DNA from 2 places in the Peribacillus sp. FSL K6-5616 genome. Region 1 is predicted to be linked to the other one. Evidence: a T-box and tRNA genes for the amino acid it is inferred to sense, from the RefSeq annotation. Region 1 holds a T-box; the other holds one or more tRNA genes.
The links. A T-box is a leader RNA that pairs with one kind of tRNA and senses whether it is charged. The one in region 1 lies ahead of glyQ (glycine--tRNA ligase subunit alpha), so its partner is inferred to be a tRNA-Gly.

Region 1 (3,421 bases):
GTACAGAAGGATTGGCGTAACAAAGCAAGCCAGCTTCGCGATTACGGCTTCAATGAAAGCGAGTATTAATTAACAAAATTTACGCGTCATGAAAGTTAGGAAAACGGTCAAGCTAATCATATGGTCGGATATTCATATTGCTAGTAAAAATGAAAGGTGGGCTTTATATGTTGGATTTTACCTGGGAATTATTCACTGAAACAGGTAATGTGGACACCTATTTGCTGTTTAAGGAGATAGAAGTCGAAAGACAGGAAAGACACTTGGGATTGAATGATGAGCTAGCAGAAATTGATTTTCCTGTTTCATAGGTTAGCCTTGGCGAGCATGGGTGGTGTCTTGGTATGCTCCAAAAATGTGAGGGCATTGTCATAAGGCGAACTGCATATGGAGAAAATAACAAAATCATTACTATATATACCCGTGAGCTAGGGAAAATTGGCGTCATGGCGAGAGGGGCCAGTAAACCTAACAGCAGGCTTTCAGCCGTCACACAGCTTTTTTGCTCCGGGTATTTTCTTGTAACCACATCAACCGGACTCGGCAGTCTTCAGCAAGGCGAAATGGTCGATTCACTCCGTTTCATAAGGGAGGATCTTTTTGCCACCGCTTATGCTTCATATATTGTTGAATTGCTTGATAAAAGCGTCGAGGATAAGAAACCGAATCCATATTTGTATGAATTGCTTTCGCAAACTTTGCATTACATAAACGAGGAATATGACGCGGAGGTTTTGACATTCATTTTTGAAATGAAGATGCTGCCCGTCAATGGGATTAACCCAGTGCTGAATCAGTGTGCAGTATGTGGTGAAACGGAAGGGGAATTCTCCTTCTCGCTTCGGGAAGCGGGCTTTATCTGTCACCGCTGTCTGGGGAAAGACCCATATCATTATAAAATTTCACCTGCAGCCGTCAAATTGCTTCGGATTTTTTATTATTTCGATTTATCAAGGCTCGGAAACATTTCCGTCAAGCCTGAAACGAAAAAAGAACTGCGGAAGATCATCGATGCATATTATGAGGAATATTCCGGTCTGCATTTGAAATCAAAAAAGTTCCTGAAACAGATGGATACGATGAAAGATATGTTTTAGGTTCTGACCTATTGACATTCCATGCTAGTTTGTATAAAATTCTAATCATCAAAATAAGAAGATTGCGTTGATGGAAAAGAGTATCTGTCATTCTCCATAAAAAGCGAACCCGGGACGGTGGAAGCCGGGATATGGATTTACAGGGAAGGGCGTTCCGGAGCATGTTGCTTTGAAAAGAGGCCGTTTTGTAAACGGCAATTAGGGTGGAACCGCGGGTATACTCTCGTCCCTATGCATTTCGCATAGGGACGGGAGTTTTTTGTTTGCCAAAATGTAATGGGTTCCGACCTTTAATCTTAATAAGAGCCGTTTAAATAACCTGGAGGTGTACGATGAATATTCAAAATATGATTTTAACGTTACAAAAGCATTGGTCTGAACAAGGCTGCATATTGATGAATGCTTATGATGTCGAGAAAGGGGCAGGAACAATGAGCCCATACACGTTCCTGAGAGCCATTGGACCGGAGCCTTGGAGCGTTGCTTACGTAGAGCCTTCCCGCCGTCCTGCTGACGGTCGTTATGGTGAGAACCCTAATCGACTGTATCAGCATCATCAGTTCCAAGTGATCATGAAGCCGTCGCCTGACAATATCCAAGAGTTGTATTTGGATTCATTACGCGCTTTAGGGATAAATCCGCTTGAGCATGATATTCGCTTTGTCGAGGACAACTGGGAAAATCCATCACTAGGGTGTGCCGGTCTTGGTTGGGAAGTGTGGCTTGATGGAATGGAAATCACGCAATTTACATATTTCCAACAAGTGGGCGGCCTTGAGTGTAAGCCGGTTTCCGTGGAAATTACATACGGGATCGAACGTCTCGCCTCTTACATTCAAGATAAGGAGAACGTATTTGACCTAGAATGGACAGATGGATTCACTGTTCGGGATATATTTGGTCAGCCGGAATACGAACATTCGAAATATACGTTCGAAACCTCCGACCTTGATATGCTGTTTCAGCTTTTCACGATGTATGAAAAGGAAGCGCATCGACAAATGGAAGAAGGACTTGTACATCCTGCATATGATTATGTTTTGAAATGTTCCCATACATTTAACCTTTTGGATGCCAAAGGTGCCATCTCGGTGACGGAAAGAACGGGTTATATTGCCCGGTGCCGTAACTTAGCGCGTAAGGTTGCCAAAACCTTCTATGAAGAGCGGGAAAAATTAGGCTTCCCGATCCTGAAAGTGAAAGGGGAGAATACAAATGAGCAAGCGTGATTTGTTATTGGAGATTGGATTGGAAGAGCTGCCTGCCCGTTTTGTGACAGCATCAATGAAACAGTTGTCAGATAAAGTGCAGCAATGGCTAACGGAAAAAGCGATAGAATTCGGGACGGTTGAAGCTTTTTCCACACCAAGACGTTTGGCCGTATTGGTGAAGGACGTGGAAGAATCCCAAAAGGATATCGAAGAAGAGGCAAAAGGTCCGGCCAAAAAAATCGCGTTGGACAGCGAAGGCAACTGGTCTAAAGCAGCATTGGGATTCGTCAGGGGTCAAGGCATGACTTCAGAGGACATTTATTTTAAAGAACTCAAGGGTGTGGAATATGTCCATGTGAATAAATTCATAAAAGGACAGCAGACCGTTCAGCTTTTATCTGAGCTTGCTGAAATCATCAGCGGCATGACGTTCCCCAAAAATATGCGCTGGGCCAATCAGGAGCTCCGCTTCGTCCGTCCGATTAAATGGCTGATTGCCTTATTTGGCAATGAAATAGTGCCATTCAGCATTGCTGATGTGGAAACGGGCCGTGAAACAAAAGGACATCGTTTCTTAGGCAATAGCGCCATCATCGAGCAGCCGCAACGGTACGAAGATACGCTGAATGAACAATTTGTAATGGCAGATCCAGATAAACGCCGGCAAGTTATATTGGATCAGATTAAAGAGCTTGAGCAGGAGAAAGGCTGGATCATCCCTGTCGATGAAGATCTGCTTGAAGAGGTAAATAATTTGGTAGAGTATCCAACGGTGTTATTTGGACATTTTGAAGAAGAATTCCTTGAGCTTCCTGCTGAGGTACTAATCACATCAATGAAGGAACACCAACGTTATTTCCCAGTTAAAGATCAGGAAGGGAACCTGCTTGCTTACTTTGTAACCGTGCGCAACGGCGATGACCGCCATTTGGATAAGGTTTCTAAAGGTAATGAAAAAGTATTGCGTGCCCGCTTATCGGATGCAGCATTTTTCTATAAAGAAGATCAGAAAAAAGAGATTTCGGATGCTTTGAAAAAGCTTGACAGCATCGTTTATCATGAAGAAATCGGTACATTGGCCGAGAAAACTGCCCGGGTAACTGAAGTGACCGG
Region 2 (3,421 bases), 2.7 Mb from region 1:
GAGCTAGGATTTGATGGAGCCGTAAATTATAAAAGTGATAGTTTTGCAACAGATTTAGCCAATGCTGTTCCTGATGGAGTCGATGTTTATTTCGATAATGTGGGCGGCGAGGTGTCCGATGCTGTTTTTACACTTTTGAATGCGAATGCCCGAATTCCATTATGCGGGGCGATTTCCTCATATAACGCGGAAGGAAAAGATCTAGGACCGCGTCTGCAATCGGCAATGATCAAAACCAGTGCACTAATGAAAGGTTTCACAGTTGGAAATTATGCCGCTAGATTCCAGGAGGGTGCTACGGAATTAGGTAAGTGGCTTCAAGAAGGAAAGCTGAAGTATGAAGAAACGATTATTGAAGGGTTCGAAAACACACCGGATGCATTTTTAGGTTTGTTTAAAGGAACGAACCTCGGAAAACAGCTTGTAAAAGTTGCGGAACCCGAATTCGCTCAACTATAAGTTTTATGGAAATAAAGCTGAGGAAGGTCCTTCGTTGTGATTTTTAAGCAGCTTATAACAAAAGCGGCCTTTTTTCGTATTCAATCGGGAAAAGGCCGTTTTCCTTTCAAGTTAAAATTTGATCCTTCTTACCCTTAGTGGTATCTTTTGATCCATATGAAGGATATTGCTTTGTGCTTGGACATATATACCCTTTGAAGGATACTCAAAAATCCGCTAGGAAATTTTGGACCTGCAAGGAGCGCTTCAGTTTTGCGGAGCAGCAACTGGCTAATCAATCTAATTGATCCTATTATGGGAGTTCAAATTTGACTCCCTTTCTTTAAATGAGTATTATTCGGCCTTATTAATAGGATGAAATTGGTAGGTTTATAGAAAAGTCTGTAAAAATGCCAGTTTTCATTATAAAATGTAATTACAAAGAGAAAGGTGATGAACCATGTCAAACGTTGCTAAATTTCGTGATTTTTTAAGTAGTGAGAAAATCTATATGAATGAGTTGAATGAAGATGGCACCACCTTTTTTAGGGCAGAGCAAAAGTTAAAGGATGGCTGGAAGGTCCTTTTAGTATTTGCTTTCAATCAAGATGAAAATGTGGCGGACTTATTTTGCTTTAATGTCGCCGAGTTGAAGAATCCTGAAAAGAAACAGGATGTACATACACTATTGAATGAATATAATGCTAATTTCAGGTATTCCAAACTGTATGAAGAAAATGGGACCATTTCCATTCGTTATTCATACTCCATTGAGGGGGATATCGTACCTGATCTGGCGTTCAGGAAGTTAATCATGCTGCTTGAAACGGCACAGCAGGTTTATCCGCGGTTAATGGAAGTCATTTGGTCTTAAATCACCATATAGGATGAAAAAGTTCTCTTCAATCAGGGGACTTTTTAACATTTTTACTAGAGTGAATGAATATATTAATTTTACAATACGCTAATTATTAATTTTTTTTAAAAGAACTATTGCATTTTTTCACATTAGACTATATAATTAATTTTGTTGATTGGTAATTCGACAAACTTCTACAAGAATATGCGGGTGTAGTTTAGTGGTAAAACCTCAGCCTTCCAAGCTGATGATGAGGGTTCGATTCCCTTCACCCGCTCCAATACATACTCATAACGTAGGGTTTCGTTACCTGGAGAACGAAGCTTTGCGTTTAAATATTATTACAAGAATTCTACTGTTTACAGTGGGATTTTTTTATTGTCCAAATTGCCTGCATTTCATCGAAGCGGTAATACAGTATGTCATACCCGAAAAATTTTGATTATCCTTCATCCGGGAATTTCGATGCAGCACAAACTTAGTCAATATGATTAACTGCGTTAGTAGAATCAGTTTGAATAAGTTTGTGCTTTTTTGTTAATGGGGAAGAGAAAGGCGTGCCAGGCTTATGTAGCATCAATGATTATCAATCGAAAGGCAGAAAGTAACCATTGTAAATCGGCTAGCCGGGACCCCGGAGACGTTTACTTTGATGAGGCTTCGCAGACAGTCGGAGGGAAGGGAATAATTTCTGGGTAAAACGGAAAGTGTTTTTGAGGGTTAGCAAATCTGATCGTTGATTTCCACTACAGGCACTCGCTTTCCGCGAGCGGTCCGCCCTTGGCTCTCGCCTCCGGTGTCTCCCTTGGCCACGCTTTTCCCGCAGGAGTCTCGTACCTTACGTTCCAATCAACTGGAACGTTCTTTTAAATAAAAACCGTAGGCTAGACTCATCCCGAACCAAGTTTAAGACGAGGTGATCCTAGAGTTTTTTTTACAGTAACCCTTAAAGGATGGAAGAAATTTGCGACACTCCAGCCGAATAACTGGCTAGCCGAGTCCCCGGAGACGTTTACGTCAAGGAGGCTTGGCAGACAGTCGGCGGAAAGGGAGGGGGTCTCTGGAATCAACTGGAATGAGATTTTAAGAAAAAACAGTAGGCTGGACACACCCGAACCAAGTTTAAGACGAGGTGATCCTAGAGTTTTTTTTACAGTAACCCTTAAAGGATGGAAGAAATTTGCGACACTCCTGCTGAGTAACTGGCTAGCCGAGACCCCGGAGACGTTTACGTCGAGGAGGCTTGGCAGACAGTCGGTGGAAAGGGAGCGGATTTCTGGAATCGACTGGAATGTAATTTAAGGAAAGTCCGTAGGCTAGACTCATCCCGAACCAAGTTTAAGACTTTGTGATCCTTTATGCTCTTAAATTCCAGTGATCTTTATTGCCTTTTTGGTAGGGATCGATCGGTTGAATAAAAGGATACTAGAGGACTGGTTTTATTAAGTGGAACAATAATGAAAAAACCCCTTCCGATTGTGGAAAGGGTTTAATTTCGTTCAATTTTTAATTATCCTTCTACAATCGAGTAAGTCCCTTCACCACCATGGATTTCAAGGAACATGTCCATCAGGGATTTCGTCAGCTGATCTGCTTCCGTGATTGGAGTATTGGGTTGTAAATAAATGATTTGGATAGCCTTTTTCGTTTCTTCGGTGACTTTCGTGCGTTCTGAATCAACGTAAGGACTTCCGAATGCGCCAGCATGATCGGCTGAGGTAATCATATTTTCCATGGAATTCAAGCGGCCGTTCAAACCGTCATACCCATCTGACCCCTCGCCAATCTTAATCGAGATGTCTCCTGTTAATTTTTCAGCATCATAAATGCCGATCGGAACTTCATATAACAGTGAGAAGAAGTTATTCAAATCGATGGCGGAATGGATGGGTGTCAAGTAATTCTGTTTTTTCACGCGGCGGTATAGGGCTTCCACGGAGGGACGATACCGTGACGGGTTCGTTCCTGTAGCCTTGAAAATTTCCCGCCACACTTTAATGCCGGAAAAGTCGGTCAATTCCTTTTCTTCAAGGTCGAAGAAAAGAGCTTCCTGAAATAGTTGAAGTCTTCCTTTCACCATTTGCGGGGAGGGACCGACTTCGATGTTTTCATATGTAATGACCC

Region 2: it has a tRNA-Gly gene. The T-box ahead of glyQ (glycine--tRNA ligase subunit alpha) is inferred to sense a tRNA for this amino acid. The anticodon was not compared.

What each region holds. Positions count from the first base shown of each region.
Region 1 is NZ_JBBOYT010000001.1:3,108,153-3,111,573, reverse strand. It holds gene era (GTPase Era) at 1-69, shown strand, start outside; gene MHB45_RS14910 (YqzL family protein) at 168-311, shown strand; gene recO (DNA repair protein RecO) at 345-1,097, shown strand; T-box leader at 1,156-1,331, shown strand; gene glyQ (glycine--tRNA ligase subunit alpha) at 1,430-2,326, shown strand; gene glyS (glycine--tRNA ligase subunit beta) at 2,313-3,421, shown strand, end outside.
Region 2 is NZ_JBBOYT010000001.1:437,067-440,487, forward strand. It holds gene MHB45_RS02115 (NADP-dependent oxidoreductase) at 1-459, shown strand, start outside; gene MHB45_RS02120 (YbjN domain-containing protein) at 899-1,312, shown strand; tRNA gene MHB45_RS02125 (tRNA-Gly) at 1,504-1,577, shown strand; gene MHB45_RS02130 (B3/B4 domain-containing protein) at 2,808-3,421, opposite strand, start outside.